2 regions of the Enterococcus sp. AAFC-DPL-5182 genome follow, and region 2 is predicted to be linked to the other one. Evidence: predicted binding sites of a transcription regulator. Region 2 holds the regulator's gene; the other holds the start of a gene.
The links. The regulator LexA, encoded in region 2, represses DNA repair genes until DNA is damaged. The targets are predictions, from matches to a motif close to CNAACANNTGTTNG.
Positions count from the first base shown of each region.

Region 1: uvrB (excinuclease ABC subunit UvrB) is a predicted target of LexA. The motif match lies at 6,762-6,775, and genes of this name have one in related genera.

Region 1 covers NZ_CM177101.1:1,153,765-1,169,432, reverse strand. The annotation lists gene rapZ (RNase adapter RapZ) at 1-709, opposite strand, end outside; gene AC4BB7_RS05380 (hypothetical protein) at 1,080-1,286, opposite strand; gene uvrA (excinuclease ABC subunit UvrA) at 1,729-4,545, opposite strand; gene uvrB (excinuclease ABC subunit UvrB) at 4,584-6,578, opposite strand; gene AC4BB7_RS05365 (amino acid ABC transporter substrate-binding protein/permease) at 7,007-9,166, shown strand; gene AC4BB7_RS05360 (amino acid ABC transporter ATP-binding protein) at 9,168-9,905, shown strand; gene AC4BB7_RS05355 (SLC13 family permease) at 10,047-11,150, shown strand; gene trhO (oxygen-dependent tRNA uridine(34) hydroxylase TrhO) at 11,264-12,205, opposite strand; gene AC4BB7_RS05345 (VOC family protein) at 12,413-12,784, opposite strand; gene AC4BB7_RS05340 (L-cystine transporter) at 12,957-14,348, opposite strand; gene AC4BB7_RS05335 (DUF1149 family protein) at 14,576-14,962, opposite strand; gene AC4BB7_RS05330 (PFL family protein) at 15,099-15,668, opposite strand, start outside.
Region 2 covers NZ_CM177101.1:1,972,005-1,987,672, reverse strand. The annotation lists gene pheA (prephenate dehydratase) at 1-84, shown strand, start outside; gene AC4BB7_RS09135 (LCP family protein) at 195-1,322, shown strand; gene AC4BB7_RS09130 (DegV family protein) at 1,398-2,246, shown strand; gene AC4BB7_RS09125 (DUF5052 family protein) at 2,381-2,998, shown strand; gene AC4BB7_RS09120 (hypothetical protein) at 3,154-3,345, shown strand; gene AC4BB7_RS09115 (hypothetical protein) at 3,420-3,902, shown strand; gene AC4BB7_RS09110 (hypothetical protein) at 4,068-4,346, shown strand; gene AC4BB7_RS09105 (cation:proton antiporter) at 4,366-6,429, shown strand; gene AC4BB7_RS09100 (ABC-F family ATP-binding cassette domain-containing protein) at 6,486-8,372, shown strand; gene AC4BB7_RS09095 (thymidylate synthase) at 8,385-9,332, shown strand; gene AC4BB7_RS09090 (dihydrofolate reductase) at 9,351-9,851, shown strand; gene lexA (transcriptional repressor LexA) at 9,922-10,542, opposite strand; gene AC4BB7_RS09080 (DUF896 family protein) at 10,875-11,117, shown strand; gene tkt (transketolase) at 11,216-13,210, shown strand; gene AC4BB7_RS09070 (LPXTG cell wall anchor domain-containing protein) at 13,274-14,416, opposite strand; gene AC4BB7_RS09065 (glucosaminidase domain-containing protein) at 14,735-15,592, shown strand; gene AC4BB7_RS09060 (4-hydroxy-3-methylbut-2-enyl diphosphate reductase) at 15,649-15,668, opposite strand, start outside.

The DNA of each region.
Region 1 (15,668 bases), 820 kb from region 2:
GCATTACATTTTTCAACAAATCGATAAATCGTGTATAGAAGCTTTCTGTTTCTGGGAAACTCATTACGTAATCGTAAACAGACTGATCTTGTCCTGTTAGCGGTCTTAACTCAGGGATGTAGTGCGGGTTCGGTAAAAAACGAACATCCATGACAATATCTGCATCGATCGGTAATCCATACTTAAAACCAAACGAAACAAGTTCAACACGAAATTCATGTGTATCTCGTGATTTAAATTCTTCGTTGATTCTTTCTCGTAATTGTCTAGGCGACAAATCAGTCGTATCGATAACGACTTGAGCATCTCCTCTGATTTCTTCAAGAATCGCCCGTTCTTTTCTAATTCCTTCTGTGATCAAACCATCCATCGCTAAGGGATGAGCACGACGAGTTTCTTTATAACGAGAAACTAACTCTTCATCTGTTGCATCTAAAAACATGATCGTTGTATCAATCAAATTGGTATTTTCCAGTTCAACTAACATATCTTGAATTTCTCTAAAGAAATTACGCGAGCGTAAATCGATCACTAACGCAATTTTAGTGACTTTTCCAGACTCTTTAATCAACTCCCAAAACTTAGGAATCAAACTTGGGGGCATATTATCGATACAAAAATACCCCATATCTTCAAAACTTTGAATGGCGACTGTCTTTCCTGCTCCGCTCATTCCAGTGATTATAACTAATTGTAAATTATCAGCCATTTTACAGCGCTCCTTTGGAAACATTTTACTAATTATAGCATCCCGGGCGTATCAAAGAAAGCTTTTCAACTAATTCTAGTTCTTCTTACAGAGTTTCTTAGAATTGAAGACTTTGACTAGAAAATGAAAATAAGACTGAAAACCTATTGTTTACCATCTTTTCGATAATATTAAACGTTCATTTCTTCATAATGAAATACTTTTAAAATAGATATAATTAATATTAACAAAAAAAAAGAGTAAAGTGAACGTTGCAAGCCACTCTACTCTCTTACGATTATCTGCCAGTTTTTCTGACACTCTATATACTATATGATTGGGAAAATTTAGTTCGTTTGTGTTGGTGAACTTATATTCATAACTTCAAAAACTAAGCATCCTCAATGACATCAAAATAATTTAAATTCAAAATAGGATCATCACAATTTATGACTGGACGATCTGTAGGGTGACATTTGACAACTCTGACTTGCACATCTTCTTCTTTTTTGGAGATGGCCTCTCCTACAAAAAACCAAGAAAATTTCGATCCATGACAAACATAATGTGCGCCAATCTTTACTTCTCTCTTTTCCAAGAAAAAATCATCCTTTCATACTCTTTTGATAACTATAGAATATCATGATTTTCAAAAAAATATCATTCAACATACGTATAGATACTTTCTTTTTTTGACTTTTTTTAGATTAAAGTGATTAAAAAACGCTTGTTTTTATTTATTTTATTATTTTTTTCTCATTATTATTTTATCGATAGTCTATTTTATTTTTTTCCAATAAAATATAACTGATCTAAAACAAAAAAAGACAACTCTCTAATAATGAGAGTTGTGCTTTTCTTTTTTGAACGGATTATTTATAGAAGGAAAGATATATACCAATTCGGTTGAACAATATATCTATCTGACTGTGATTTTACTTCAAGAATCTAAAGAAATCAATACCAATAGACAATTTTTATCCAAACTTCAGATTTTCTTTAAAAACGATGATAATACTTTCAAAATGGAGTATACCAATTTATAAAACACGTTTCAAATATTTTCCAGTGTAGCTATCTTTAACTTTTGCAATATCTTCTGGAGTTCCTGTTGCAACAATCGTTCCTCCGCCATCTCCACCTTCTGGACCTAAATCAATAACATGATCCGCTGATTTAATGACATCTAGATTATGTTCAATAACCAGTACAGTGTTCCCTGCTTCAACAAGTCTTTCTAACACGACCAACAGACGAGCAATATCATCTGTGTGCAATCCAGTAGTTGGCTCATCTAAGATGTAGAAATTTTTACCATTTGAATTTTTATGGAGTTCACTTGCTAGTTTCATCCTTTGAGCTTCACCGCCGGATAATGTGGTAGCTGGCTGACCTAAAGTAACATAGCCTAATCCTACATCAACAATCGTTTGCAATTTACGATGTATTTTGGGAATATGTTTAAAGAACGCCACTGCATCCTCAACGGTTAAATCTAAGATATCGGAAATATTTTTTCCTTTATAGTGGACTTCTAATGTTTCAGAGTTGTAGCGTTTCCCATGACAAACTTCACAAGGAACATAAACATCTGGTAAAAAGTGCATTTCGATTTTAATGATTCCATCTCCACGACAAGCTTCACAGCGGCCGCCTTTGACATTGAAACTAAAACGACCTTTTTTATACCCACGGACTTTTGCTTCATTGGTTTTTGCAAATAAATCACGAATATCATCAAAAACGCTTGTATAAGTTGCTGGGTTGCTTCGTGGTGTCCGGCCGATCGGACTTTGATCGATATCGATAATTTTTTCGATATGTTTATAGCCGGTAATACTTTTGTGCTTACCAGGTTTATTTGAGTTGCGATTGATTTTCTGTGCCAAAGCTTTTTTCAAAATTTGATTGACTAACGTACTTTTCCCTGATCCAGAAACCCCAGTCACTGCGACAAATTCTCCTAATGGGAATTCTACTGTGACATTTTTCAAATTATTCTCAGCTGCACCTGTTACTTTGATGCTTTTACCATTTCCTTTGCGACGCTCTTTAGGAACAGGGATTACTTTTTTACCAGATAAATACTGCCCGGTTAAAGAATTAGGATTTTTGGCTACTTCATCAGGTGTACCCGAAGCAACGATCTCTCCACCCAAATGCCCAGCACCTGGTCCAACATCGATCAAGTAATCCGATGCACGCATGGTATCTTCATCATGCTCAACAACGATCAGTGTATTCCCTAGATCCCGCATTTTTTTAAGAGACTCGATCAAACGATCGTTATCTCGTTGGTGCAAGCCAATGGATGGCTCATCTAGAATATATAAAACACCAGATAAATTTGAACCAATCTGTGTGGCTAAACGTATCCTCTGTGCCTCTCCACCAGACAACGTTCCAGCTGCTCGGCTCAGTGTTAAATAATCCAATCCGACATTCTTCAAAAAGTTCAAACGATCTTTCACTTCTTTTAAAATTGGTTTGGCAATCATTTGTTCTTGTTCAGATAATGTCACTGTTTCAAAAAATTGTACTGCATTTTTGATTGCTAATTCACTGACTTGACCGATATTCGTGTTATCGATTTTGACGGATAAAGCTTGCGGATTCAAGCGATACCCCTTACATGTTCTACAAGTTAATTCAGTCATATATAAACGCATTTGATCGCGCGTAAAATCACTATTTGTTTCATGGTAGCGACGCTTGATATTCGTTAAAACACCTTCAAACGGCACTTCTACATCTCGTACTCCGCCAAAATCATTTTCGTAATGAAAATGGAATGGCTCACCATTTGATCCATTTAAAATAATATCTTGATGTTCCTCAGGAAGCTCGTTAAATGGCGTGTCCATATCGATATTAAAACTATCAGCAGCTTGTTCCAACATCTGTGGGTAATATTGAGAACTTATTGGATTCCACGGTGTGATTGCTCCTTCACGTAATGTTTTAGTCGGATCTGGAATCACTAAGTCACGATCGACTTCTAATTTTATACCTAATCCATCACAATCAGAACATGCTCCAAATGGTGCATTAAACGAAAACAATCTTGGCTCCAATTCGCCTACTGTGAAACCGCAATACGGGCAAGCGTAATGTTCGCTAAACAGCATTTCTTCCCCATCAATCACATCAACCAAAGCATAACCATCGGCTAAACGTAATGCGGCTTCGAATGAATCAAACAAACGAGAGCGGATTCCTTCTTTTACCACGATTCGGTCAATTACGATTGCAATATCATGTTTTTTATTTTTTTCAAGTTCAGGTGCTTCTGTTACGTCATACGTTTCTCCATCGACACGCATCCGAACATAGCCCTCACGCTGAATCATCTCGAAGACTTTTTTGTGCTGACCTTTTTTCTTAACGATCACTGGCGCTAATACTTGTAGTTTTGTCTTTTCTGGTAGCTCTAACACCTTGTCTACCATTTGTTCAACAGATTGACTGGTAATTTCAGTACCGTCGTTAGGACAAATCGGATGACCGACCCGAGCAAATAATAATCGTAAATAGTCATTGATTTCAGTGACCGTTCCGACAGTCGAACGTGGGTTTTTACTTGTGGTTTTTTGATCGATGGAAATAGCAGGGCTTAATCCATCGATACTGTCCACATCTGGTTTATCCATTTGACCTAAAAATTGTCTTGCATAAGCTGAAAGACTTTCCACATAACGGCGCTGACCTTCAGCGTACAATGTATCGAAAGCCAGTGAACTTTTCCCTGAACCAGATAATCCAGTCACTACAACCATTTTGTCACGAGGGATCGTAACATCTATATCTTTTAAATTATGTGCGCGTGCGCCATGAATGACGATTTTATCATTTGCCATTGTTTATCTCCTTTGTTGTAAAATACAGCGAGTATTCTTTAATCTCCAGCTTTTAACTCCAATATCGTATCTCTTAAAGTTGCAGCCGTTTCAAAGTCTAAGGCTTTAGCGGCATCCCGCATTTCTTTTTCTAATTTCATTAATAAATCAGCTTTTTCCTGGCGACTCAATTCATGATAAGACTTATCGATCTTGACTGTTTCGCCTTTCTCATTCGTCTTAGAAATTGAGATCAACTCACGGATTTCTTTAATGATTGTTTTTGGTGTAATACCATGTTCTTCATTATATTTTTCTTGGATGGAGCGACGACGTGCCGTTTCATCCATTGCTTTTTGCATAGAATCAGTAATCTTATCAGCGTACATGATTACTCTACCGTCAGAATTACGAGCTGCACGTCCAATGGTTTGAATCAACGAACGCTCACTTCGCAAGAACCCTTCTTTATCTGCATCCAAAATCGCGATCAAGGATACTTCTGGTACGTCTAACCCTTCACGAAGCAAGTTGATTCCAATCAACACATCAAATTCACCTAAACGTAAATCTCGAATGATTTCTGTTCGTTCTAATGTTTTGATATCACTATGAAGATACTTCACTTTGATTCCTAATTCTTTCAGATAATCGGTTAAATCCTCAGACATTTTCTTCGTCAATGTTGTAATAAAGACGCGCTGATCTTTTTCTACACGCTCATGGATTTCACCGACTAAATCATCGATTTGACCCATGATTGGACGAACTTCGATCAATGGATCTAACAAACCAGTTGGTCGAATAATTTGCGGAATCACGGTATCTGTTTGTTCATGTTCATATGGTCCCGGTGTTGCTGAAACATACACCACTTGATGAACGTGCTCTTCAAATTCTTCAAGACGTAATGGTCGATTATCTAAAGCACTCGGCAAACGGAATCCATAGTCAACGAGCATTTGTTTTCTGGCACGGTCACCGTTATACATGCCACGAATTTGAGGCATCGATACATGGGATTCATCGATCACAAGTAGAAAATCATCTGGGAAGAAGTCAATCAGAGTGTAAGGCGGTTCACCTTCTGAACGACCATCCATATGACGAGAATAATTTTCGATACCTGATGTGTAGCCCATTTCTCTCATCATTTCAATATCATAATTCGTTCTTTGTTCTAATCTTTGGGCTTCTAATAATTTATTTTCATTACGCAATACAGTTAGACGAGCATCTAATTCTTCTTGGATTTGGGAAATCGCATGTTCCATATGATCTTCGTTGGTTACGAAGTGAGTTGCTGGAAAAATCGCGACATGTTCTGTCTCGCCGATTACTTCACCTGTGAGAGCATCCACTTCTCTGATCCGTTCGATTTCATCACCAAAAAACTCAACTCTTAACGCATGATCGTCTCTGGAAGCTGGAAAAATTTCCACCACATCTCCTCGTACACGAAAACGTCCACGTTGAAAGTCGATATCATTTCGTTCAAACTGAATATTTACCAAATCAGTCAATAGCTTACTACGATCCATCTCCATACCAACACGAATAGACACAACTTGTTCACTATACTCTTTTGGATCTCCTAAACCAAAGATACAGGAAACCGAAGCAATCACGATTACATCATTTCTTTCTAATAAAGAACTTGTTGCTGAATGTCGTAATTTATCGATTTCGTCATTGATACTGGCATCTTTTTCTATATATGTATCACTAGAAGGAACATATGCTTCTGGTTGATAATAATCATAATAACTAACAAAATACTCGACCGCGTTATTCGGGAAGAATTCTTTAAACTCTCCATAAAGCTGTCCAGCTAATGTTTTATTATGAGCAATAACCAATGTTGGCTTGTTGACTTCTTTGATGACATTGGAAATCGTAAATGTTTTACCTGTTCCGGTAGCTCCTAACAGAATTTGTGCCTTTTCGCCGCCTTCAATTCCTTCAACTAACCTTTTGATGGCTTCTGGCTGATCCCCATCCGGCTTATATTTTGAGACTAAGTCAAATGTATTGGAGGTCTCTCTTTCTATCATTTAACATCCTCCTTTTACTTCATTTAGTTTTGGTTTCTATTCAACTAGAATATCAGCAAATGATCTGGTACACATCTCCTTAAATAGAAACAAAACGTCTCTTATCGACTAGATGATACGCACTTTTTTGCTATTTTTAACTAGTGAAATTGAAAAGAAACTCCTGTAATTATTTTAACATACCGAACATATTTTCGCTAGTTATAGAATGCATTGCGTATACGCAATTTTCGCTAATTTACATTTTATTTAATCTTTTGTTTGCATCCTTTTAGTTTATCCTTTGCTACTTACACCTAGATATGTAATGTTTTGTGACATATGATGTAAGAAAATGAGTTTTTTTTAATTATATCACGTTGAATGACTTGTGTTTTTGCCTTTTTTTACTATATAATTATCCAATATGCAAATATAGGAGGTATTTTATGAAAAGGAAACACTTTTTACTTTCATTCATTGTAATGATGGCAAGTCTACTGACATTTACACTTGGGCAGAATGCTCAAGCTGAGGAAAAAACATATAATATAGGAACAGATTTGACTTTTGCCCCTTTTGAATTTCAAGACTCTAAAGGTGAATATGTCGGAATCGATGTGGATTTACTTCATGCGATCGCTAAAGATCAGAACTTCAAAGTAAACCTGAAACCACTTGGTTTTGACAGTGCGATTCAAGCTGTACAGTCAAAACAAGTTGACGGTATGATTGCCGGTATGAGTATTACAGATGAACGTAAGAAATCATTCGACTTTTCAGAACCTTATTTCGACAGCGGCTTACAAATGGCTGTCAAAAAAGGCAATGACAAAATCAAACGTTATGAAGACTTAAAAGGGAAAACGGCCGCAGCTAAAGTAGGAACTGAAAGTGCTACTTTCTTGGAGAAAAATCAAGAAAAATATGGCTATACTGTCAAAAATTTTGATGATGCAACAGGACTTTATCAAGCGCTAGAAAATGGCGAAGCAGATGCAATTTTTGATGACTATCCCGTTTTGGGCTATGCTGTAACAAATGGTCAAAACCTACAATTAGTTGGCAAAAAAGAAACAGGCAGTTCTTACGGTTTTGCTGTTAAAAAAGGACAAAACAAAGAATTGATCGAAAAGTTTAATGCTGGTTTGAAAGAACTAAAAAGTTCAGGTAAGTATGAGGATATTTTAGCTAAATATATTTCTACTGGAACTGAGACAAAAACTGACTCTGACTCTAAAATGAAGAAGATCCAACCCAAAAAAGAGTCTTACGTGATTGCAAGTGATTCGACTTTTGCTCCATTTGAATTCCAAAATTCAAATGGTAAGTATGAGGGAATCGATGTGGATTTAGTTAACCGCATTGCTGAATTACAAGACTTTACTATCGAGTTTAAATTTATCGGTTTTAGTTCTGCTGTTCAAGCAGTTGAATCTGGACAAGCAGACGCTATGATCGCTGGAATGACAATCACAGATGAACGTGAAAAATCATTTGACTTCTCTACTCCTTATTTTAACAGCGGCATTCAAATCGCTGTCAAAAAAGGCAATGATGATATTCACTCTTACGAAGATTTAAAAGGCAAAAAAGTTGGTGCTAAAATTGGAACTGAAAGTGCTGATTTTCTTGAAACGAATAAAAATAAATATGGCTACTCAGTCAAATATTTAGATACAACTGATGCATTGTATAGCGCGCTTGAAATTGGTGAAATCAATGCGATGATGGATGACTATCCAGTAATCGGTTATGGTGTCGCTCAAAAACAACCATTAGCAACACCGATTCCTCGTGAAGAAGGTGGAAAGTACGGTTTCGCAGTTAAAAAAGGCAAAAATCCTGAATTGGTTCAAATGTTCAATGAAGGTTTAGCTGAATTAAAACGTACTGGCGAGTATGACGAGATCATCGGAAAATACGTAAAAGATGGTTCTACTGAAAATAAAGTAGATGAATCAACCTTCACTGGTATGATTCAAAACAACTGGAAACGTCTGTTGAGCGGTTTATGGATGACTATTCAGTTAACACTGATTTCATTTATTTTAGCGTTGATCGTTGGAGTGATCTTTGGATTATTCAGTGCATCTCCTTCTAAAACGTTACGCGTGATCTCCACTATTTATGTTGATATCATTCGTGGTATTCCTTTAATGGTATTAGCCTTCTTCATCTACTTTGGCTTACCAGGGATTTTAGGTTTTAACATTCCTGTTTTTCTTGCAGGGATCATTACTCTAACATTAAATGCAAGTGCTTATATCTCTGAAATTGTCCGTGGTGGGATCAACGCAGTACCCGTTGGACAAATGGAAGCTTCTCGCAGTTTAGGACTTTCTTATAATCGAACCATGCAAAAAATCATTTTACCGCAAGCAATCAAAATCATGATACCTTCTTTCGTCAATCAATTTGTTATTTCTTTAAAAGATACAACGATTCTTTCTGCGATCGGTTTGATCGAACTACTGCAAACAGGTAAAATAATTGTTGCTAGAAACTTACAAAGTACTATGGTATACTTCGTGATCGCAATGATGTACTTGATCTTGATTACAGCCTTGACGAAATTAGCGAAAGTTTTAGAAAAGAAGGTGAAATAATATGGCTGAAAAAATTCTTGTAGAACATTTAGTAAAAAAATACGGCGATAATACCGTACTGAACGACATCAACGTTTCCATTCAAGAAGGCGATGTTGTTTGTGTCATTGGTCCTTCTGGGTCTGGCAAAAGTACTTTTCTTCGCTGTTTGAATCAGCTTGAAGAAGCCACTAGCGGTGATATTATCATCGATGGAGCAAATTTAACGGATAAAAATACGAATATCAACAAAGTGCGTCAGCATATTGGAATGGTTTTCCAACATTTTAATTTGTTTCCTCACTTATCAATCTTAGAAAATATTACTTTGGCACCAACGGATTTAGGCCGCTTGTCAAAGAAAGAAGCAGAAGAAAAAGCAATCAAGCTTTTAGATACTGTTGGTTTGGCCGATAAAAAAGATAGTTACCCAGAATCATTATCAGGCGGACAAAAGCAACGTGTAGCAATCGCTCGTGCCTTAGCAATGAATCCTGATATCATGCTATTCGATGAACCAACATCTGCACTTGATCCTGAAATGGTCGGTGATGTGTTGAATGTCATGAAAAAATTAGCAAAACAAGGAATGACGATGGTCATCGTAACTCACGAAATGGGCTTTGCAAAAGAAGTAGCCAATCGCGTCATGTTTATTGATGGCGGTAATTTCTTAGAAGATGGTACACCACAACAAATCTTTGAAAATCCACAGAATGAACGGACGAAAGATTTCTTGGATAAAGTGCTTAATATTTAGAAAGAAAGAATGGGTCGCTCTTCATGTATGAGTGATCCATTTTTATATTGTTTGAACTTACTTTATACTTGATAATTATTCTTTTTTAAAGTAAATTTGAACAGTCTTCAGACTACAATACCTAAAAAAAGGAGCCTTGTAATGAAACGACTATATACTTTTTTTACCGAGGATTTATTATTTTCTCTGTCTTTTTTGATTGCCATTATTAGTTGTTATTTCGGTAAATTCTCGTTACACTCAATTGATTTTAAAGTTATTTTTTGTTTACTTGGTTTGATGCTATTCATAAAAAATCTTGAAAAATTTGGTATTCTAACCTATTTTGCTGATAAAATGATTGATTTTTCTTCGACCTCTCGTGACCTGATCAGAAATATTGTCTTTTTATCGTTTTTCAGCTCTATGATCCTAACAAACGATGTTGCGATTCTTACATTGATGCCGATTTATCTCACGATCATCAAGAAGTTTCCAGAAATGGGCGACAAAATTTTTGGTGCCGTCCTGTTGATTGTTGCCGCAAATTTAGGTAGTAGTTTTTTTCCTTTTGGTAACCCACAAAACCTGTTCTTATTTTCTTATTATTCACTTTCCACTGTGACATTTTTTAAATGGTCCATCGTACTACTCATTTCTTCAATTATATTTTTATTGATTTCATTTCTATTCATAAAAAAAAGAGTACTTCCAACACATCACACTCTGGTTCCCAAGATCGACAAAAGAAAAATACCATTTTTTAGTTTCATTGGCTGTTTCATTCTTTTAGGGATTTTTAACATACTCCCATATTATGTTGTAATTCCGATTGCCGTGATCATCCTAACCATTTATGATAAAAATGTACTTAGACAAATTGATTATAAACTGTTATGGACCTTTATCTTTTTCTTTATTGCTGTGGGTAATTTTGCTCAGATCGAACTGCTTTCGACTTTCATTAGAGAACAATTCATCACCAATACACAAACATTTTTTGGTAGTATTCTCGTTAGCCAAATCATCAGTAACGTTCCTGCTGCTATTTTGATTGCACCATTTACAGAACAATCTCAGGCACTTTTTTGGGGTGTTAATGTGGGAGGCTTAGGAACGATCATTGCTTCGTTAGCTAATTTGATTGGTTTTAAACTATATAAAGAGTACTATCCTAAACAATCAAAAGTTTTTCTTTGGCAGTTTACTGCCATAAACGTAGTATTTTTACTGTTCTTCATCATGCTTTTTGGCTTTATATTATAAAAAGGCAAGGCATAGTAATAATAAACTAAACCGACCTCCAAACGTTCAATCAGAAATTTGACGTTTGGAGATCGGTGTTTTTATGGTGAAATATCGTTTTGGATTTAAATTAATTAATTTGCAATGGCTTCAAGTCTAGCCTTCACATCTTGTTCTGAAAGTTCATTTCTCATCACATAACGATTCGCAGGATGATGGCGACATTCATCTGAACAGCTACCAAGATACTTCGCTTCGTTTTCTTCTGATGCTAAAATTTGTTTATTACAGAATGGATTAGCACAATTGATGTAGCGTTCGCAAGGCGTGCCATCAAACCAGTCTTTACCAATGATTTTTTTATCAACATGATTGATTTCAACACTGATTCGTTCATCAAAGACATACATTTTTCCATCCCATAGTTCGCCTCTTGTTTCAGGATCTTTTCCATAAACAGCGATTCCCCCATGAAGTTGAGCGACATCTTCAAAGCCTTCTTTGATCAACCAACCAGAAAATTTCTCACAACGAATACCACCAGTACAGTAAGTAACAACTTTTTTGTCCATAAATTGTTCTTTGTTGTCTCTAATCCATTGTGGTAATTCTCTAAAGTTACGAATGTCAGGACGAACAGCCCCTCTGAAATGACCCAGATCATATTCATAATCATTTCTAGCATCGATTACAACTGTATCTTCATCTAGCAATGCTTCTTTAAATTCCACCGGCTCTAAATATTTCCCAGTTAATTCTAATGGATTCACATCTTCTTCCAAGCTTAAAGAAACAAGTTCTTTTCTAGGACGAACGAACATTTTATGGAAGGCATTTTCTGCTACTTCATCGATCTTGAAATAGGTATCTTTGAAACGATCATCAGCTAACATCACTTCCATATAAGCATCGGTATCCGCAATCGTCCCTGAAAGGGTGCCATTGATTCCTTCATTTGCTACTAAAATTCTTCCTTTTAAGTTCAACGACTTACAAAAAGCTAAATGCTCCTTTGCAAATTCTTCTGGGTTTTCAATTGTCGTGTATTTATAATAAAGTAATACGCGGTAATCCATTTTATCTTTCTCCTTTTTCTTAGAAACTGTTTTGCTATCTCCATAATAACTGTACAGTTCCCTTTTTCTATTCATACGTGTTCAGTATATAAAAAAAGAAATAGGAAAAGCGAGCTATTTGCTTGTGTATAAATGCACAGCTCTAAAAACAAAACAGCCCAGGCTTTTCAAAAAGAAAAACCTGGGCTATTCGTGTATGTTTCCTTCTTATTGTCCAGATACCGCAAAATAATTCTCATCATTATCCGCAAAATTGAACACTAATCCAGTTGGTAATTGAACTAATTCCCCGACACGCACGCCAGCATCCTTCATGTTTTTGTATAAACTAATGACATCATCTGCAAAAAACATCAACGACGGTGTATTGCCTGCAACTTCTGGTGAATGTTGTTGGATAAATTCTAGGTCGTATAACACAATCATTGTTTCAGCAGTTTCACTTGGTGCAATTTCTACAACTAATGTACCGTCAACAGCATCTCGTTCCTTTTCTACAAAACCGATTTTTTGCCAGAATTTGCTTGATTCTTCTACATTCGTTACATATAGCATTATTTTGATTTGGTTGGTAAACATAGTTTCTCCCCTATTCTTACATCATTCTTTTCTATTATATACTTTCTATCATAGCGTATGCTAAGGTTTATGAAAATAAATTTGCTCTACTCAAACTAAAAAGTAAGATACGATCAATAATGATCATACCTTACTTTTTTTACTCTCTTGGGGAAGAGAAGTGAATCACTTTTTAAGCATTTTCTTCAATAACTAGACTACTATCATTCAGCACATCACGGTCTAACTCTTTAATTCGTGAACTAGTCACGATTCCCGCTACCATACTGTCACTAACGTTAACGGCCGTTCTAGCCATATCGATCAATGGTTCGACAGAAATAACCAATCCAACGATTGCCACAGGTAAGTTCATTGCACCCAACACGATCAATGAAGCAAATGTTGCCCCACCACCGACACCAGCAACACCGAATGAGCTGATCGTTACGATTGCGACTAACATTAAAATAAATTCTAAACTAAAGACATTGATTCCAACGGTTGGCGCAACGATTGTTGCCAACATCGCAGGATAAACCCCCGCACAGCCATTTTGTCCAATTGACATACCAAAACTTGCAGCAAAGTTTGCTGTAGCATCATCAACACCTAATGCTTTTGTTTGTGTTTCAATATTTAAAGGCATTGCTCCTGCACTCGATCTTGAAGTAAAAGCAAAACTCAGCACTGGAAACGATTTTTTCAAATAGTTTACAGGATTTACTCTGACTGCCATCAAGATTACTAAGTGAACCAGCATTACAATGATCAATGCGGTGTAAGAAGCGAATACAAATTTTCCTAAGTTAAGGATCGCATTATAATCACTTGTCGCAACTACATTAGTCATCAACGCTAAAACTCCATAAGGTGTCAAGCGTAAAACCAATGTTACGATACGCATCGTGATTTTATAAAGACTGTCGATCAAGTTTGCAAAAAATTCTGCTTCTTTCGGTGCTTTTCTTTTAATACCTAAGTAGGCAATTCCAACAAATGCGGCAAAAATCACCACGCCAATCGTACTAGTTGGACGAGTGCCAGCAAAATCTGCAAAAACATTTTTAGGAATAAAAGATAAAATTTGTTGAGGAATCGATAGGTTTTCAACGGTTTCCTGTCGTGTCGCAAGTTCTGCGATCCGTGCCGTTTCTGCCGTTCCTTCTGTAAATTTCGCACCTTGTAGTCCAAACAATAATGTTGTTCCAATTCCAACCAACGCTGCTATAGCCGTTGTTCCTAACAAGGTCGCTAGGACAGTAAAGCTAATTTTTCCAACTTGCTTGGATTCTTTCATCTTAGTAAATGCTCCTACGATAGAAACAAATACCAAGGGGATTACGAGCATTTGTAAAAACGCTACATATCCATTACCTACAATACCGATCCATTCCATTGCTTGCGTTGTGACTTTGTCTTGGGTACCGAATGCGAATTGAATAATTCCACCTAATACAATACCGACACCTAATGCGGCAAAAACACGAGTTGAAAACTTATAGTGTTTTGCTTGCATACGATAAAAGACGTATAACACTGCAAGAAATGCAAGGACCACTAAAACAGTGATGAGTGTTGTCATTTTTTTCCCTCCTAAATTTAAGTTAAATGACAAGTACATCAAAGGAAGTAAAGGTTCCCGGGGAGCATTCTTCAATGATCCGCCCTAAAAATAAATTTAATTCATTTTCAGTGATACATCCATTGTACCTGATTTAATAGGCCAAGGGGTATTATTTTGTTTCTAGAATGATAAAAAAAAGAGTTTGTGATAGTCAAAAACTATCGCAAACTCTTGAAGATAAACTTTTATTCAGCTGCTGATTGAAAGTTTAATTGGATACCTGGTTTATCTAAAGCAATTTCAGTGATTTCATAAGCCATACGCTGTACAATATCGAACAACGGACTAACCAATTCATCTACTTCTTCTTGTGAGATATCTTCTTGGGTTTCAATCTTATGGTTGATGATATGATTGATTTGACTAACTGAACCAGATAACAAATATTCCTCAAAAACTAAGCGAAACTCTAAACGAGCTGCGATGATCGAATTTTCTTTTGGATAGTTCTCATCAGTTGATTCAATTGGTGAAAAACCTACTCTAAGATCTGTCTCTACTTCTTCCATATCTTGTGTACGCATATCGTAATGAAAAGCTTCTACAACTTCTTGTTGACGTTTTATTTCCATGAATTAAAATCTCCCTTTTTTTAAGTTCAATAACTATTATTGAGACCGGATAAAGACTGGGCAAAACATAGTCTATCTATGCTTTTCATTATACCACACATCTTTTTATCACAAATACTCATAGACTCTTTTTAATCTAATTTTTAAATGAATGGATCGGCGCAGGAATTCGACCACCGCGGAGAATAAAGTCAGTGGAAGCATAATCGTTCACTTTCATAACTGGTGCTCGACCTAATAAACCGCCAAACTCGACCATATCACCAACTTTTGTTCCTTTAGCTGGTATAATTCTAACTGCTGTTGTTTTATGATTGATGACACCGATTGCCGCTTCATCAGCAATCATAGCAGCAATGGTCTCAGCCGATGTTTCACCTGGTATAGCAATCATGTCTAAACCAACTGAACAGATGGCTGTCATTGCTTCTAATTTTTCTAAATTAAGAGCACCATTATTAACTGCATCGATCATACCAGCATCTTCTGACACAGGGATAAATGCACCTGATAATCCGCCAACGTGGTTACAAGCCATCACGCCACCTTTTTTCACAGCATCGTTCAACAGCGCTAACGCTGCCGTTGTACCATGTGTGCCTACACTTTCTAAGCCCATTTCTTCCAAAATGTAGGCAACGCTATCACCCACAGCTGGCGTTGGAGCTAATGATAGATCAACGATTCCAAAAGGAACATTTAAGCG
Region 2 (15,668 bases):
AATGCTCTAGAAGAAATACGTTTAATGGGTGGATCAGTAAAAATATTCGGGAATTATGCGATTCATCCAATCAACGGAGTATAAAGATCTGAAAAGGTCTTTTTATTTTTTGTTAAATTTTAGCTATCTAATAGGAATTTTTAGTGAAATAAGGTATGCTTATAACTGTTGTTAATTAAAGTGAGGTGGAAATGATGAGCCGTGTAGATCGCTATAAACACATACATGATAAATCAAAACCAATAGAAGAAAAAAACGGTTTTAATCCTAGAAAAGAAAAAAATCATACAGAAGTACCTAGAGATAGCTATAATCAGGAACAAGAACCACTAAATGAGCAAAATCAAAATGTTGAACCAACAAATAGCACTGAAAAAGCAAAAGGCTTTACGAAGAAAGAAAAAAAACCGAAGAAACCAAAAAGAAAAAGACGGTTTAGTTGGCCCAAAAGAATCGTTTTATTTTTTGTGTTGCTGATAGTCTTAGCAGTGGGATTCTTTTTCAAAGGGAAATCTTATGCTGAAAATGATAATTCGTTACCTAAAGAAGCAATAGAAACCTTTAATGGGGTGAAAAGTGCGAATGGTGCGAATAATATCTTGATTTTAGGTAGTGATACAAGGGGCGAAGATGCTGGACGTGCAGACACTATTATGGTGCTTCAACTAGATGGACCTTCTAAAAAACCTAAATTGATTTCATTCATGCGGGATACCTTTGTTGATATTCCAGGTTATGATGACAATAAGATCAATGCGGCTTATGCATTAGGTGGAGCAGATCTAGTTCGTCAAACGTTAGCTGAGAACTTCAATATTCAAACTAAATACTATGCGAAAGTCGATTTTCAATCATTTGAAAAAATTATTGATTCAATGTTTCCAAGCGGTGTCAAAATTGATGCTGAAAAAGATTTAAACTTAGATGGGGTGGACATTGCCAAAGGTAGCCAGAAGATGGATGGACACACACTGTTGCAGTATTCACGCTTTAGAAAAGATGAGGAAGGCGATTTCGGTCGTGTTCGCCGGCAACAACAAGTGATGACAGCTGTTATGGGACAATTAAAAAATCCTTTAGCGTTACTCCGTACTCCAGAATCTCTAGGTCGTCTAGTTGGCTACATGTCAACGGATGTTCCTACAACATTTATGCTGAAAAACGGCCCATCCTTAATGTTAAAAGGGGGCAGTGGGATTGAGCGCTTAACAATTCCAGTTGAGGGATCTTGGAGTAACCTAGATATTGATTACGCGGGTAGTGTTCTTCAAATTGACTTGGGCACAAATAAATCAGCCGTTCAAAGTTTTCTGGGTCAATAAGTATTTTATTTAATTATGACCTGATTTATGCTATATTTATAGTACCGTGTAAAATTAGTGAAACGAGGTTACAAAATGAAAATTGCTATTGTGACAGATAGTACGGCTTATTTACCTGAGCGAATCAAGAACTCTCCTGATCTGTTTGTTATTCCTATACCTGTAATTCTGGATGGGAAGATTTATAATGAAGGAATTGATATCGAAGCTGATGAATATTACAGCTTGTTGAATAGTAGTAAAGAATTTCCGACAACTTCTCAACCTGCATTAGGTGAAGTGATTGAACTGTACAAAAAAATTGCTGCTAAAGGATATGATACAATTATTAGTATCCATCTCTCATCTGGAATTTCAGGATTTGTTAATACGTTATTTACGTTAACCGATTCGATCGAGGGCGTCACGCTTTATCCTTACGACTCTAAAATAACGAGTGTACCAATGGGACATATGGTTGAAGCAGCCTTGGATTTAGTGAAAGAAAATGCGAGTTTGGAAGAGATCTTTGCAAAATTAGACATCATTAGAGATAATACGTATGCTTATTTGATTGTTGATGATTTGAATAATCTAGTGCGCGGCGGTCGTTTAACCAATGGTGCGGCATTGATTGCTGGATTATTGAAAATCAAACCTATTTTGACTTTTGAAGATGGAAAGATCGTCCTCTTTGAAAAAATTCGTTCAACGAAAAAAGCATTTGCTCGTGCTGAGCAAATCATTGGTAAACGAGATGAAGAAATCGGTAGACCTGTGAAATTATATGTGATTCATGCAAACAATTTAGAAGTTGCCGAAGAAGAGAAAGCAAAGCTCCAAGAAAAATACCCAAATGCAATTATTGAAATTGGTCATTTTAATCCGGTTATCGGAACTCATTTAGGTGAAAAAGCTATTGCACTATGTATCTCAGCTCAGTAACTAAAGTATAGAATTTAAGGGTGAAATAAAGCTGTTAGCCAGTTTTATTTTATCCTTATTTTTTTGTTTCGTACTTTAGATGGATACCTTTTGATGACAATATTTGTTATGATTAAAAGAAGGAGGAGAAGTAAATGAAAAAATGTCGGGTTAAAAAGGCTACAGCTTTTGTTTTTTTAATGTGTAGCATGTTGGCTGTATTAAGTGGTTGTCAAAATATTAGAATGTTTTTTAAAGGGTTTGAAGAAAATTTTAAAGGATTAGAGATGTCGATCCAAACATATGATGAACAAAGTCAGCTGGTTGATCAAGTTGTCGGCAAATCAGTGAAAATTGAACGAGATGAGACATTTGACATTCAGGAAGGGGAAAATGAAAAACAAGGCGATGTCATTCAAATCACCATCGGAAAACACGAGATGCATCATGTAGGTTCTTCAATGATTATCAGTGAAACTGGATTGGATAATGTCTTTGAAAAGTATGCGAAGACGATAGATGTTGAAAACTTTGATCGAGGTGTCCCTTTCATTAATAGTATGGTCAATGACTTAAAAAACTCGTTTACTGGTAAGAAAAAAGTTATCTTGATTCGCAGTCAAAATGGTACGCCATTAGCAACTTATGCAGGGGATAAAGTCTCAATGTATCAAACGGATGTCCCTAAGAGTACTGGGTTATTGATAGATGGAAAGTATTTATTTATTTATCGCTGTGATTACACCATTTATGATACAGATTTATTGAGTTAACAACTGTATCTGTATCGTTCAACTAAAAAGAAATAGTGTGTTACAATAAAAAATAAATCATGCTATTTTAATCGATTATCGATAAAAAATAACGATTCAATAGTCATTTTCCTTTAAAAATAAGGTATACTTAAAGAAAAAAGGAGGGCGAGTGGATGAATCTAATAGAAGAACGTTTGCAAAAAGAAAAAATGAAACAAGTTCAACTACTCGCAGCATATTACCAAGTGGTCAATCGTTTACCTCTTGGTGATAAGAGAGATCAGATGATTCGAGATATATTAGCTTGCAAAGATAAAATAAAAAAAATAAATCAGCAATTAACAGAATTAAATAAAAATGGCTAACTAGTTTTCGGGTGTGTCTACTTACATTCATTTAGGTAATTAAATAGTAAAATCCATTTATAAAGGAGTATATTTTGGCAATAGATTTTTTTACAGTATTACTCGCAGCTTTTGTTGTGGTTATGTATAGTTACTTGGGTTTGGTAAGAAGAAGTGTTTTGATCAAAAATGTTAAAAGAAAATTTATTTTTGGTGTAGTGATTGGATTCAGTTTGTTTATCTTGATCCTCTCTTTGATCAGCGAACAAACGGTCGATCAAAGAATTCGTAGTTTCCTTTCAATTTTGCTTGTTTTGAGTTTTTTACTGGATACAAAGGGTCTTTCAGATGATCGACTTATTTTAGGTCCATTTGATAAGAATGGCGTCATGTATCAAGATATCGAGAAAATGGCTTTATTACTTAAGAAAGAAGAAATCCGTTTAAATTATTTTAAAAATGGCCGGCGTGGTCCAATGATGACATTTTCAATTCCCTTAGAGGATTTATTAGCGTTTCTCTCTGAGCGTTTAAATGAAGAGACTGAAATCAGTATTTTAGTGGATGAAGAGAAATAAACGAGCAAAAGAGGAGAAAACAATATGTTTTTTTCAGTGTTTATCAAAGTTGTGGAAACAGGTAGTCAATTTGAAAAGATTTTTTTAAATAATAGTTAATTTTAGTAGGTATTTCTTTAACTGTTTGCTATAATGTGCAGAGAAATTCTGAAAGGAAGTATTGTTGTGAATAAAGAAATAGAACAACGAATCGCTGAATTACGTGAAAAATATAAAGAATTGCCCCCAGAGAAAAAAGCTGAATGGGAGCGTCATATAAAAAAGAGAAATTTTTTGAACTATAAAAAAATTGAATTAATCAAATCTGAGTTACTTCGTTTAGAAGCGCGCCGTGCTCAATTAGAACTGTGTGATAAAGAGAAAGAGCTTGGATTAATAGAGAAAAAAATTACCTGTAAAAAAGAAAAATTATTACGGTATTTAGGGAAACAGCTTAATCAATAATGAATAAGGGGGATACGAGATGGAGTTTGTTTATTTAATTATTGTTTTTGCTTTTGCGATAACATTCTCAAATGTCTTCAATCGAATCGTTCCAATCATTCCTTTACCAATCGTACAAATAATCGTTGGAGTTTTAATTGGTTTGACAGATATTGGTCGGGAGATAACATTTGAACCAGAAATATTTTTAGTGATGATCATAGCGCCATTGTTGTTCCGTGAAGGAGAACGAAACGATATTTCTGCTACTATGAAAAATTTTAGTGTTATTTTATTTTTAGCTTTCATTGGCGTTTTGATCACACTTGTAAGTGTGGGATGGGCTTTACATATGGTTATTCCTGCTTTGCCGATTGCAGCTTGTTTTGCTTTGGGTGCAGCACTTGGACCTACAGATGCAGTCGCTGTAGGTTCTTTATCTGGAAAAATCCAGATACCACCTAAAGCGATGCATATTTTAGAAGGCGAAGGCCTGATAAACGACGCATCTGGTGTTACTGCCTTTCAATTTGCGCTTGCAGCATTGCTGACAGGCAGCTTCTCCGCTACAGATGCGGGAATTACGTTGATTGTTTCCAGCATCGGTGGTGCCATTGTAGGTGCTGCTTTGGTCATGATCAAGCGGCAAGTCGTGATGATTTTAGAAAAAGCTTCTGCAAGAGATGTAACTGGTTATTTATTATTAGAGTTATTGTTGCCTTTTTTGGCATATATGGTTGCTGAACTTTTTCATGTTTCTGGAATTATTGCTGCCGTTGTGGCAGGGGTTATGCAAGCCGCTAGTTTTAAAAAGGTCTCATTATTCGAGGCAGAACTTTCAAACGTTTCTGAAAGCACTTGGGGTACTATTACATTTATGTTGAATGCATTAGTCTTTCTTTTTTTAGGAATAGAGTTATCACAAGTTTTTTCACCGATTTGGAATAGTGAAACGTATTCAAATAGTTTCTTAATGGTAGTTGTTCTGATTTTAAGCGTTACACTATTTGTTGCACGTTTTTTCTCGATCGTATTGATCTATAGTGTAAAGAATGGTTTGAAAAATGTTTGGCAGTCAATGAACGAAATGTTGATTCTAACATTTGGCGGAGTCAAAGGAACAGTTAGTTTAGCGACGATTTTCATCTTGCCTTTAACTATCAATGGGCAAGATTTTCCTGAACGATCCTTGCTTTTATTTATTACAGCGTGTGTAATCTTAGTTACATTAGTTGGCGGCATTCTTGTTTTGCCATTTTTAACTGAGTCTGATGAGGTAGAAAGTACCAATATTCAAGGTATTACTTTGTTGCAAGAAGTTATGGAGAGACTTAAAAAGATAAATCATGAAGATCCTCATGTCGAAATGAATGTTGTCATTGAGAATTACCAAGACCGTGTGAAAGAATTATATACAGAGCAATTGCCTTCGGATCAGAGACAAGAGGTACAGGAATTAAGGGCACTGATTGTTTCGATTGAGCGTGACGGTTTAGAAGAAAGCTTCCGCCAAAAAGAAATTGGGATCGAAGGTTATCGACTTTATGAACGCCTGATTTCAAGGATGGAACGTTCTATTGCAAGGCAGCTTTTGTCTATTATTGGTTTTTGGTTGCTCTTTGTTCGTCAAATCATTGCATTTTTTGTTCATCCTAATTTATTGTTTGCCAAAAAAGATGAAGAGAATCGACGAGAATATCAAAAAGAAGAATTAGAAAATGTTCGACAAGTCTTTTTACAAAATACAGAAGTTATTTTAAAAAGTTTAGATAATTTAAAAGGTGTTTATGATGATGAAATCATACAATTCTTTATTGAGGGGCGTTTACAATTTGCTCATAGATTAGAAGATGGAACTTTTATTGATTCATTTATCGTACGTTCTCAGTCCAACTATGTTAAGGAACTTTTGATTGGATATCAAGAAGAACGAAGAATGATCGATGAATATGAGCTTTCTGAAAAAATATCTTCTTTTGAAGCAAATGAATACCGTAAAAATGTTAATTTATTAGAATCATATTCAATCAATGATGTTTCCAGTACCATTCCATTGAGAAAATTGACAAGAGAATTAAAAAAAGAAGCAGACCAAGAAAACTAGCTTCTTTTTTTTACTTTTATTTGTTACAATAGGCAGGATGAAAAGGGCGTGAGCATATGAATGAGTTAAAAGTAAATGAATTGACCAAAACATATGGAGAGAAGACATTATTTGATCATATTTCTTTCCATATTCATGATAAAGACCGGATTGGTTTAATCGGTACAAATGGAACGGGGAAAACGAGCTTATTAAATATTTTGGCAGGTAAGGATAGCGGTGATGGGGATATTGAATCCATTCAACAAGCGAATGATTATCAAATAGGCTACCTTTCTCAAGATCAGGAGTTTGACCCTGATTTAACCGTGGTAGAAGCTGTTTTTCAGGGAGATACACCTATTATTCAAGCGGTAAAAAACTACGAATTGGCGTTACTTGCTTTGGCTGAAGATGGTCTTAGCGAAGTTGCACAAAAACAATATGCACAAGCAGAAGAACGTATGAATAAAGAAGATGCTTGGACTGCTGATACTGATGCCAAAATTATTTTACAAAAATTAGGCATAGAAACGTTACATAAAAAAATTGGTGAGTTATCCGGTGGGCAAAAGAAACGTGTTAGTTTAGCTCAAGTATTGATAGAATCACCAGATCTACTATTACTTGATGAACCGACCAACCACTTAGATTACGAAGCAATCAGTTGGCTTGAAAGCTTTTTAAATGGTTATCGCGGGGCAATTTTAATGGTAACTCATGACCGTTATTTCTTAGATCGAGTAACAAACCGAATTTTTGAATTGTCTTTTGGGAAGTTATATGAATATAAAGGGAATTATGAAGCTTATATTATTGCTAAAGCAGAACGTGAGCGTGTTGGTGTTGAACAAGAAGAAAAAAGAAAACAACTTTACAAACAAGAACTAGAGTGGATGCGTGCTGGCGTAAAAGCACGTGGGACTAAACAACAAGCGAGACAAGACCGCTTCCATGATCTTAAAGAAAACCTCCATCAAGTCAATCAAAAAGGGCAATTGGAAATAGATGTTGCGACACAAAGATTGGGTAAAAAAGTTTTAGAAATCAAAGATGGAAGTTACGGAATCGAGCAAAAAACACTTTTAAAAGAATTTGACTTACTTGTTCAAGCAAAAGATCGCATTGGTATTACTGGGAAGAATGGTGCTGGAAAATCGACACTATTAAATATTTTAGCTGGGCGTTTACCTTTGGATAGTGGGATGTATTCGATTGGAGAAACAGTTAATCTTGCATACTATACACAGCAAAATGAAGCAATGGATCCGACTCAACGCATGATTTCATATTTACAAGATGCAGCAGAACAAGTGCAAAGAACAGATGGAACAAGTATCGGGGTTGCCGAGCTACTGGAACGATTTCTGTTTCCACGGTTTATGCATGGTACGATCATCGGCAAACTTTCTGGTGGTGAAAAACGCCGCTTATACTTGTTAAAACTATTGATTGGTCAACCAAATGTGTTATTATTGGACGAACCGACAAATGATTTAGATATTGATACTTTAACAATATTAGAAGATTATATTCAAACATTTAAAGGGGCTGTGATCGCTGTTTCTCATGACCGTTATTTTCTTGATAAAACAATGGATAAGTTATTAGTTTTTCAAGGAGAAGGTCAAATCACAACCTATTTTGGTTCAATGAGTGAGTATCTTACTACAAATAAAGAGAAATCGAAAAAGTTAGTTAAAACTGAAACAACACCACTTAAAGAAACTGAAAAAAAAGCAAAGACCAAATTAACCTACATGGAACAAAAAGAGTGGGCATCAATTGAAGATGACATAGCAAAACTTGAAGAACGTTCAGATCAACTTACACAAGAGATGAATCATCAAGGAGATGACTTCACAAAATTACAAGAGCTTCAGTCAAGCTTGTCCATAGTGGAACAAGAACTTGAAGAAAAAATGGAACGTTGGGAATATTTGAGTGAATTTGCAGAAAATTAGGAGGCAGTAACTATGGAAGAAGCATATTTAGCATTAGGCCGTAAGATTTTAGAGGAAGGTCATTTGAAAGAAGATCGCACTGGAACAGGTACAAAAAGTATTTTTGGACATCAAATGCGTTTTGATCTGACAAAAGGATTTCCTTTGTTAACGACTAAGCGAGTGCCGTTTGGTTTAATTAAAAGCGAGCTTTTATGGTTTTTAAATGGTGATACGAACATCCGCTATCTCCTGCAACATAACAATCACATATGGGATGAATGGGCTTTTGAACGTTATATCAAAAGTGATGAATACCAAGGTCCTGATATGACAGACTTTGGTCGTCGTGTTCTTGTTGATGAAGAATTTAAGAAAAGCTATGAAAAAGAACATAAAGAATTCTGTAATAAAATTTTATCGGATGATATTTTTGCTGAGAAACATGGTGAACTAGGCAATATTTATGGAGCTCAGTGGCGCCATTGGGAAACCAAAGACGGTAGTTTCATCGATCAACTAAAAAATGTTATTGAAATGATAAAAAAAGCGCCTGATTCAAGACGTCTGATCGTGTCTGCTTGGAATCCAGAAGATGTTCCATCAATGGCTTTGCCGCCGTGTCATACAATGTTTCAATTTTATGTGAATGATGGTAAACTAAGTTGCCAGCTGTATCAACGCAGTGGAGACGTTTTTTTAGGTGTTCCTTTCAACATTGCCAGTTATGCTTTATTAACGCATTTAATTGCTCATGAAACAGGTTTAGAAGTAGGCGATTTCGTGCATACATTAGGAGATGCACATTTATATACCAACCATGTTGATCAAATGAATGAACAACTTACTCGAGAGATTCGATCTTTTCCTACGATAAAATTGAATCAAGAAAAAAAATCTGTTTTTGATTTTGATATGGAAGATATTGTTATAGAAGGATATGATCCGCATCCAGCAATCAAGGCACCGATTGCCGTTTAATTTGAAAGGAGTTTCCTGATGCTAGCAGCCATATGGGCACAAGATGAAAAAGGGACGATCGGTAAAGAAAATCGATTACCTTGGCATTTGCCAAATGATCTGAAATTTTTTAAGCAAATGACTGAAGACAACACGATTGTTATGGGAAGAAAAACTTTTGAGGGAATGGGAAGCCGCCCACTGCCGAATCGTCAGACGATCGTCCTGACAAGAGACAAAGGATACCGTGCAAAAGGGGTCATTGTATTTCATACGATTGATGAAGTTCTAGATTACGCTAAAACTTTTGCTGGGATTACATTTATTGCAGGTGGTTCAGCAGTGTATGAGGACTTTTTACCTTATTGTGATGTGCTGTATCGTACAGTGATTCATCATATATTTGATGGTGATACGAAATTTCCAACTGTTGCTTGGGATGATTGGACATTAATCAATTTAAGTGAAGGATCTAAGGACGAAAAAAATAGTTATGAGTATCAGTTCGAGACATATCAGCGTAAAGTAGCAGCTGATTAAAACGTTAATGAGGCTTATTCGGAGGAATAACAAAAAAAACATACTATTGCTAGTATGTTTTTTTTGTTATTTAAATATGATTGCGGTATAAACCAACAACTTTACCTAAAATACTCACATTACTTAAAATAATTGGATCTAGCGCATCATTTTCAGGTTGTAAACGAATATGATCTATCTCTTTAAAAAATCGTTTGCAAGTAGCTTCATCTTCATCAGTCATGGCAATGACGATGTCACCATTTGATGCAGAGCTTTGTTTACGGACAATTACTTGATCACCATCCAAAATCCCTGCGTTGATCATACTTTCACCTCTGATAGTCAGCATAAACAGAGCATTTTCTTCTGCTTTTAAATCAGGAGGAAGAGGGAAGAAATCAGAAGCTTCTTCTACAGCTAAGATAGGTTCCCCAGCGGTAACAACTCCGAGCATCGGGATAACTGTTGGTTTAACACCAATTTTATCCAGGCCGTCCGCTGTTAATTCAATTGCTCTTGGTTTAGTGGGATCACGTAAAATCAACCCTTTTTTTTCTAAACGGGCTAAGTGTCCATGAACAGTAGATGTTGAAGAAAGATCAACCGCCTTACCAATTTCTCTAACGGTCGGGGGATAGCCTTTCAGTTCGACTTGTTCGTATATATATTTTAAAACCTCGACTTGCCTTGTGTCTGTACGTTTCACCAAAACCCGCACCTTCTTTCAATTTATAATTTTAGTGTACCATAGTTTTATATAGGAATCAAACAGGCGTTCGTATTTTTTTGAAATAAGTACTGTTAGGGCAATTTTTGTATAGAATAGGCGGTTTTGTTTCTTTTTTATCTAAGAATATAGTTGTATTTTTTGTGTGCATCTTATAAGATAGACATGGAATGTAAACTTGTCTAGCTATATGGGATAGCAATAAGCTCGATTTTTTATAAAAATAGAATATGACTGCGAAAAAGTATTACAGAACTATTTTTATCTGAGCGCTGAGCGAGCCTATCTAGTTTTTAAAATAAGGAGGTATGACTATGTTATCGTCTGAAAAAATGAACCGAATCAATGAACTTGCTAAAAAGGCAAAAGAAGGTGAATTGACTGAGAAAGAAAAAGCAGAACAAAAAGTACTTCGTCAAGAATATTTAGCTGCTTTTCGCGGTGGTATGCGTCATCATATCGAGGGAATGAAAGTGGTTGATCCTAAAGGAAATGATGTAACGCCAGAAAAATTGAAAGAGATCCAGAAAGCTAAAGGATTGCACAATAGGAAATAATTTTAGTTTTTTTTACTAAAAGTAATTGCTTTCATAAACGAAATACGATAAAATATAGTTAATAAAGGTAAAAAAAACCTAAATAGGAGATGATTTTTTTGTTCGACAACACTGATCAGTTAGGCGTCAATACAATTCGCACACTAAGTATCGAAGCAGTACAAAAAGCAAATTCAGGACATCCTGGATTACCAATGGGTGCTGCACCTATGGCCTATGCGCTTTGGACAAAGCATTTAAAAGTAAATCCAAAAACATCAAGAAATTGGGTAGATAGAGACCGCTTCATTCTATCTGCTGGTCATGGTTCTGCAATGTTGTATAGTCTGCTTCATTTAGCAGGATACGGTGTATCGATGGATGATCTGAAAAGTTTCCGTCAATGGGATAGCAAAACACCCGGACATCCTGAAGTTCATCATACAGATGGTGTTGAAGCAACGACTGGTCCTTTAGGACAAGGCATTGCAATGGCTGTTGGTATGGCAATGGCTGAAGCGCATACTGCTGCGACTTATAATCGTGATAGCTTTCCAGTAATCGATCACTATACTTATGCACTATGTGGTGACGGTGATCTGATGGAAGGTGTTTCGCAAGAAGCTAGTTCAATGGCCGGACATATGAAGCTAGGTAAGCTGATCGTGTTATATGATTCAAATGATATCTCATTAGATGGACCAACATCAAAAGCATTTACAGAAAATGTTGGGGCTCGCTACGAAGCATATGGTTGGCAACATATCTTAGTGAAAGATGGTAATGATTTAGAAGAAATTTCAAAAGCAATCGAAGCAGCAAAAGCTGAATCCGATAAACCAACATTGATAGAGGTCAAAACAGTTATCGGTTATGGCGCTCCAAAAGAAGGAACATCTTCTGTTCATGGCGCACCAATCGGAGCAGAAGGAATTACTGCTGCTAAAGCCGTTTATGGTTGGGAATATCCTGATTTTACAGTTCCAGAAGAAGTTGCTGCTCGTTTTAAAGAAACAATGGTAGACGAAGGCGGAAAAGCCGAAGACAAGTGGAATGAAATGTTTGCCAATTACACAAGAGAGCATCCTGAATTGGCTAAACAATTCAAACAAGCCTTCTCTGATGAGCTTCCTGAAAATTGGGATAGTGAACTACCAACTTATGAAGTAGGTTCAAGCGCAGCTAGTCGAGTAACGAGCAAAGAAACAATTCAAGCAATTTCTAAGGCTGTACCAGGTTTCTGGGGCGGTTCTGCTGATTTATCTGCTTCAAATAATACAATGGTCGCAGCTGAAAAAGATTTTGAGCCGGGACAATATGAAGGCCGCAATATTTGGTTTGGTGTCCGTGAATTTGCAATGGCGGCAGCAATGAATGGCATTCAATTACATGGAGGAAGCCGTGTTTATGGCGGAACATTCTTTGTTTTTACAGACTACTTACGTCCTGCAGTCCGCTTAGCAGCGATCCAAAATACGCCTGTAACCTATGTGCTAACACATGATTCTGTCGCTGTAGGTGAAGATGGACCAACGCACGAGCCTGTTGAACAATTAGCAAGTATTCGTTGTATGCCAGGTGTCCAAGTGATTCGTCCAGCCGACGGTAACGAAACAGTTGCAGCATGGAAGATTGCTATGACAACAAAAAATGCTCCAACAGTGTTAGTTCTAAGTCGTCAAAACTTACCTGTTATTGAAGGAACAAAAGAACATGCAGGAGAACTTGTCCAAAAAGGCGCTTATGTAATTTCGAAGCAAAAAGGCGAAAAACCAGAAGGTATCTTAATTGCAACTGGTTCAGAAGTTAATTTAGCGATTGAAACCCAAAAAGCTTTAGCAGAACAAGGAAAAGATGTTTCGGTTGTTTCAATGCCTAGTTTTGATTTGTTTGAAAAACAATCGGCGGAATACAAAGAGTCAGTTTTACCTAAAGCTGTGACCAAACGAGTAGCAATTGAAGCTGCTTCACCATTTGGCTGGGAACGGTATGTTGGAACTGAAGGCACAACTGTAACGATTGATCACTTTGGTGCTTCTGCTCCTGGAGATCTAGTCTTGAAAGAATTTGGTTTTACCGTGGATAATGTAGTTTCAAAATATAATAGTCTATAAAAATAAAAAACAGAAATTCACGAGTTGTGACTTTCTGTTTTTTTATTTTTTAAATTAAGAATTTTATATTATCTTTTTATAGATAAAAGGTATTGATAAAATGGTAAGAAAACCTAGAATGACCAATTTGAAATTTTTATTTTCTCCTGTTTTAGGAAGATTTTTTGTTGTTTTACCAATTGGTTTGGTACTTATCGTAGTATGAGAAGAAGCTGTTTTTTCTGGAATAGTAAATGAGACGGTTTCACTGTAATCATCCCCAAGATAGGCAGTGATAGTTAGCACAGTGCCTGGAGCAAGGGGGGCTTCTTTATATGAAAAATAGCCGTTTTCATCACTCATTACACGTGCTTGTCCCATAGTAGTTGGCATCGTAAGTCCAACAGCTGCATGAGGAGCAGTTTTTCCACTAAGGGTTCCTGTGTCATGATCATAAGATAAATCACTGATTGTTAAGGTGGCAGCTTTCGTCGGGATTGTATAACTGATCTCTTCACCAGAAGCCCCGTTTAAATAAGCAATAAACATGACTTCCTGACCAGAAGAAAATTGACCTACAAACGAAAAGTTCCCATTCTTATCTGTTGTTGTTAAGTCATCTACTTTTGGACTTTTATTAGTAGAAAGAGTAGCATAAATTTCAGCACCAGGAGCAGTTTTACCTGAAACAGTTTTAGTTGCAAAATCATAAGATAAATTTGAAATTGTTAACGAAGGATCATTCGGAATAATAAAAGTAGTCGGTTCACTAAGTACGTCATTTAGTTGTGCGGTAAGGCTTATTTTTCTTCCTGTATCAAAAAGGTGATTAATGGAAAAATGTCCATTATTGTCAGCTTCCGCTGTCGCACTTGGTTCCGCAATTCCGTTTGAATCATAAACAATTGTAGCGTAAACTGTAGCTCTTGGAGCGGTTTTACCTGAAATAGTTTTAGATACAAAATCATAGGATAAACTTGAAATAGTCAAACTAGAATCGGCTGAATTTCTATTTTCGCGTGAACTCTCAGTCGAATTTTCAGTTTTTTTCGTTTTAGACTCTGCAGAAGAAGTTGATTGCTCTTCAGATACTGCTTCAGATGTTACAGGAATATTACTGGAATTTTCTTCAGAACTTGTAATTGTTTCTCCCAAACTGATAGTAGGTAATACTGTTAAACCGACTAATAATGTGCTTATACCCAACCATATTGCCATTTTTTTCATTTTATTCACTCCATTTAAAGTTTTTTTGTAATCATTACGTAATAATTGTAACATGAAAAGAAAGTATTGCAATCGTTTTATAGGCATTTAAAAAAACTTAATAATTGCGGGACAAAGGTATTTATCTAAAAAAAAACGTCCGAATAATAGACACTAAGTAAACTGTATAAAACAAATATAGGATTGGTCAATAAAACAAAAATTTCAACTGGGTTACGCCTGTTTTAAAACTTCAAATTTCAAGAGTAAATAATTGTTTATAAGAAAGACCCCGAGTAGAATGATGGTACGATGTTCTAATTGAGGAGGAACAAATGAATGGACGAGATTAAAACAAGAAGTAGTAGACACCAGCAAAAAGAGCATAAAAATAGACGTATGCGTCTGACCTCTATGGTAGGGACTTCATTAGTATTTCTTCCAATTGCAGGTAATTTATTACCACTAGGAGTTCAAGCAACTGAAGTTGAAACGCAAAACGAAGTTTCTCAACAAGCATTTATTGATTCTATTGGATATTCGGCTTCTTCCGTAGCTGATGCCAATGACTTATATGCCTCTGTTATGATTGCACAAGCATTGTTAGAAAGCAGTTACGGTACGTCAGGCCTAGCAGCGGCGCCTAATTACAATTTATTTGGTGTGAAGGGCAGTTACGGTGGTCAAACAGTTTATATGCCTACATCAGAGTATTTAAATGGCGAATGGGTGACAGTGACTGAACCTTTTAGAAGTTATCCATCATATACTGAATCATTTCAGGATCATGCGAATGTCCTAAGAACAACCATAGCCTCCAGCGGTAATTACCATTATTCAGGCGTGTGGAAAAGTAATACGTCTAGTTATATGGATGCTACAGCAGCACTAGCTGGACGTTATGCAACGGATCCTAATTATGCAAGCAAATTGAATTGGTTAATTTCTGCTTATGGTTTAACAGCTTATGACAGTGGAAGCACTGGATCATTTGTGACAAATGATAATTCAACGACGGACCAATCAACGATTGGTCAAAGTAGCACAACTACCACTGCTCAATCTTACACTGTAGCCTCTGGAGATACTCTATGGGGGATTGCTGAAAAGTTTGGCATTTCTGTGGATCAACTTATGGCATCAAACGGCATAACTGCTGAATTAATTACTGTTGGGCAAGTATTACAAGTCGTATAAAATAAAGCTAGCAACATTTTGTCATCTCAATGACTTTTTGTTGTTAGCTTTATTTTTTATCGTTTACCTGATCGCA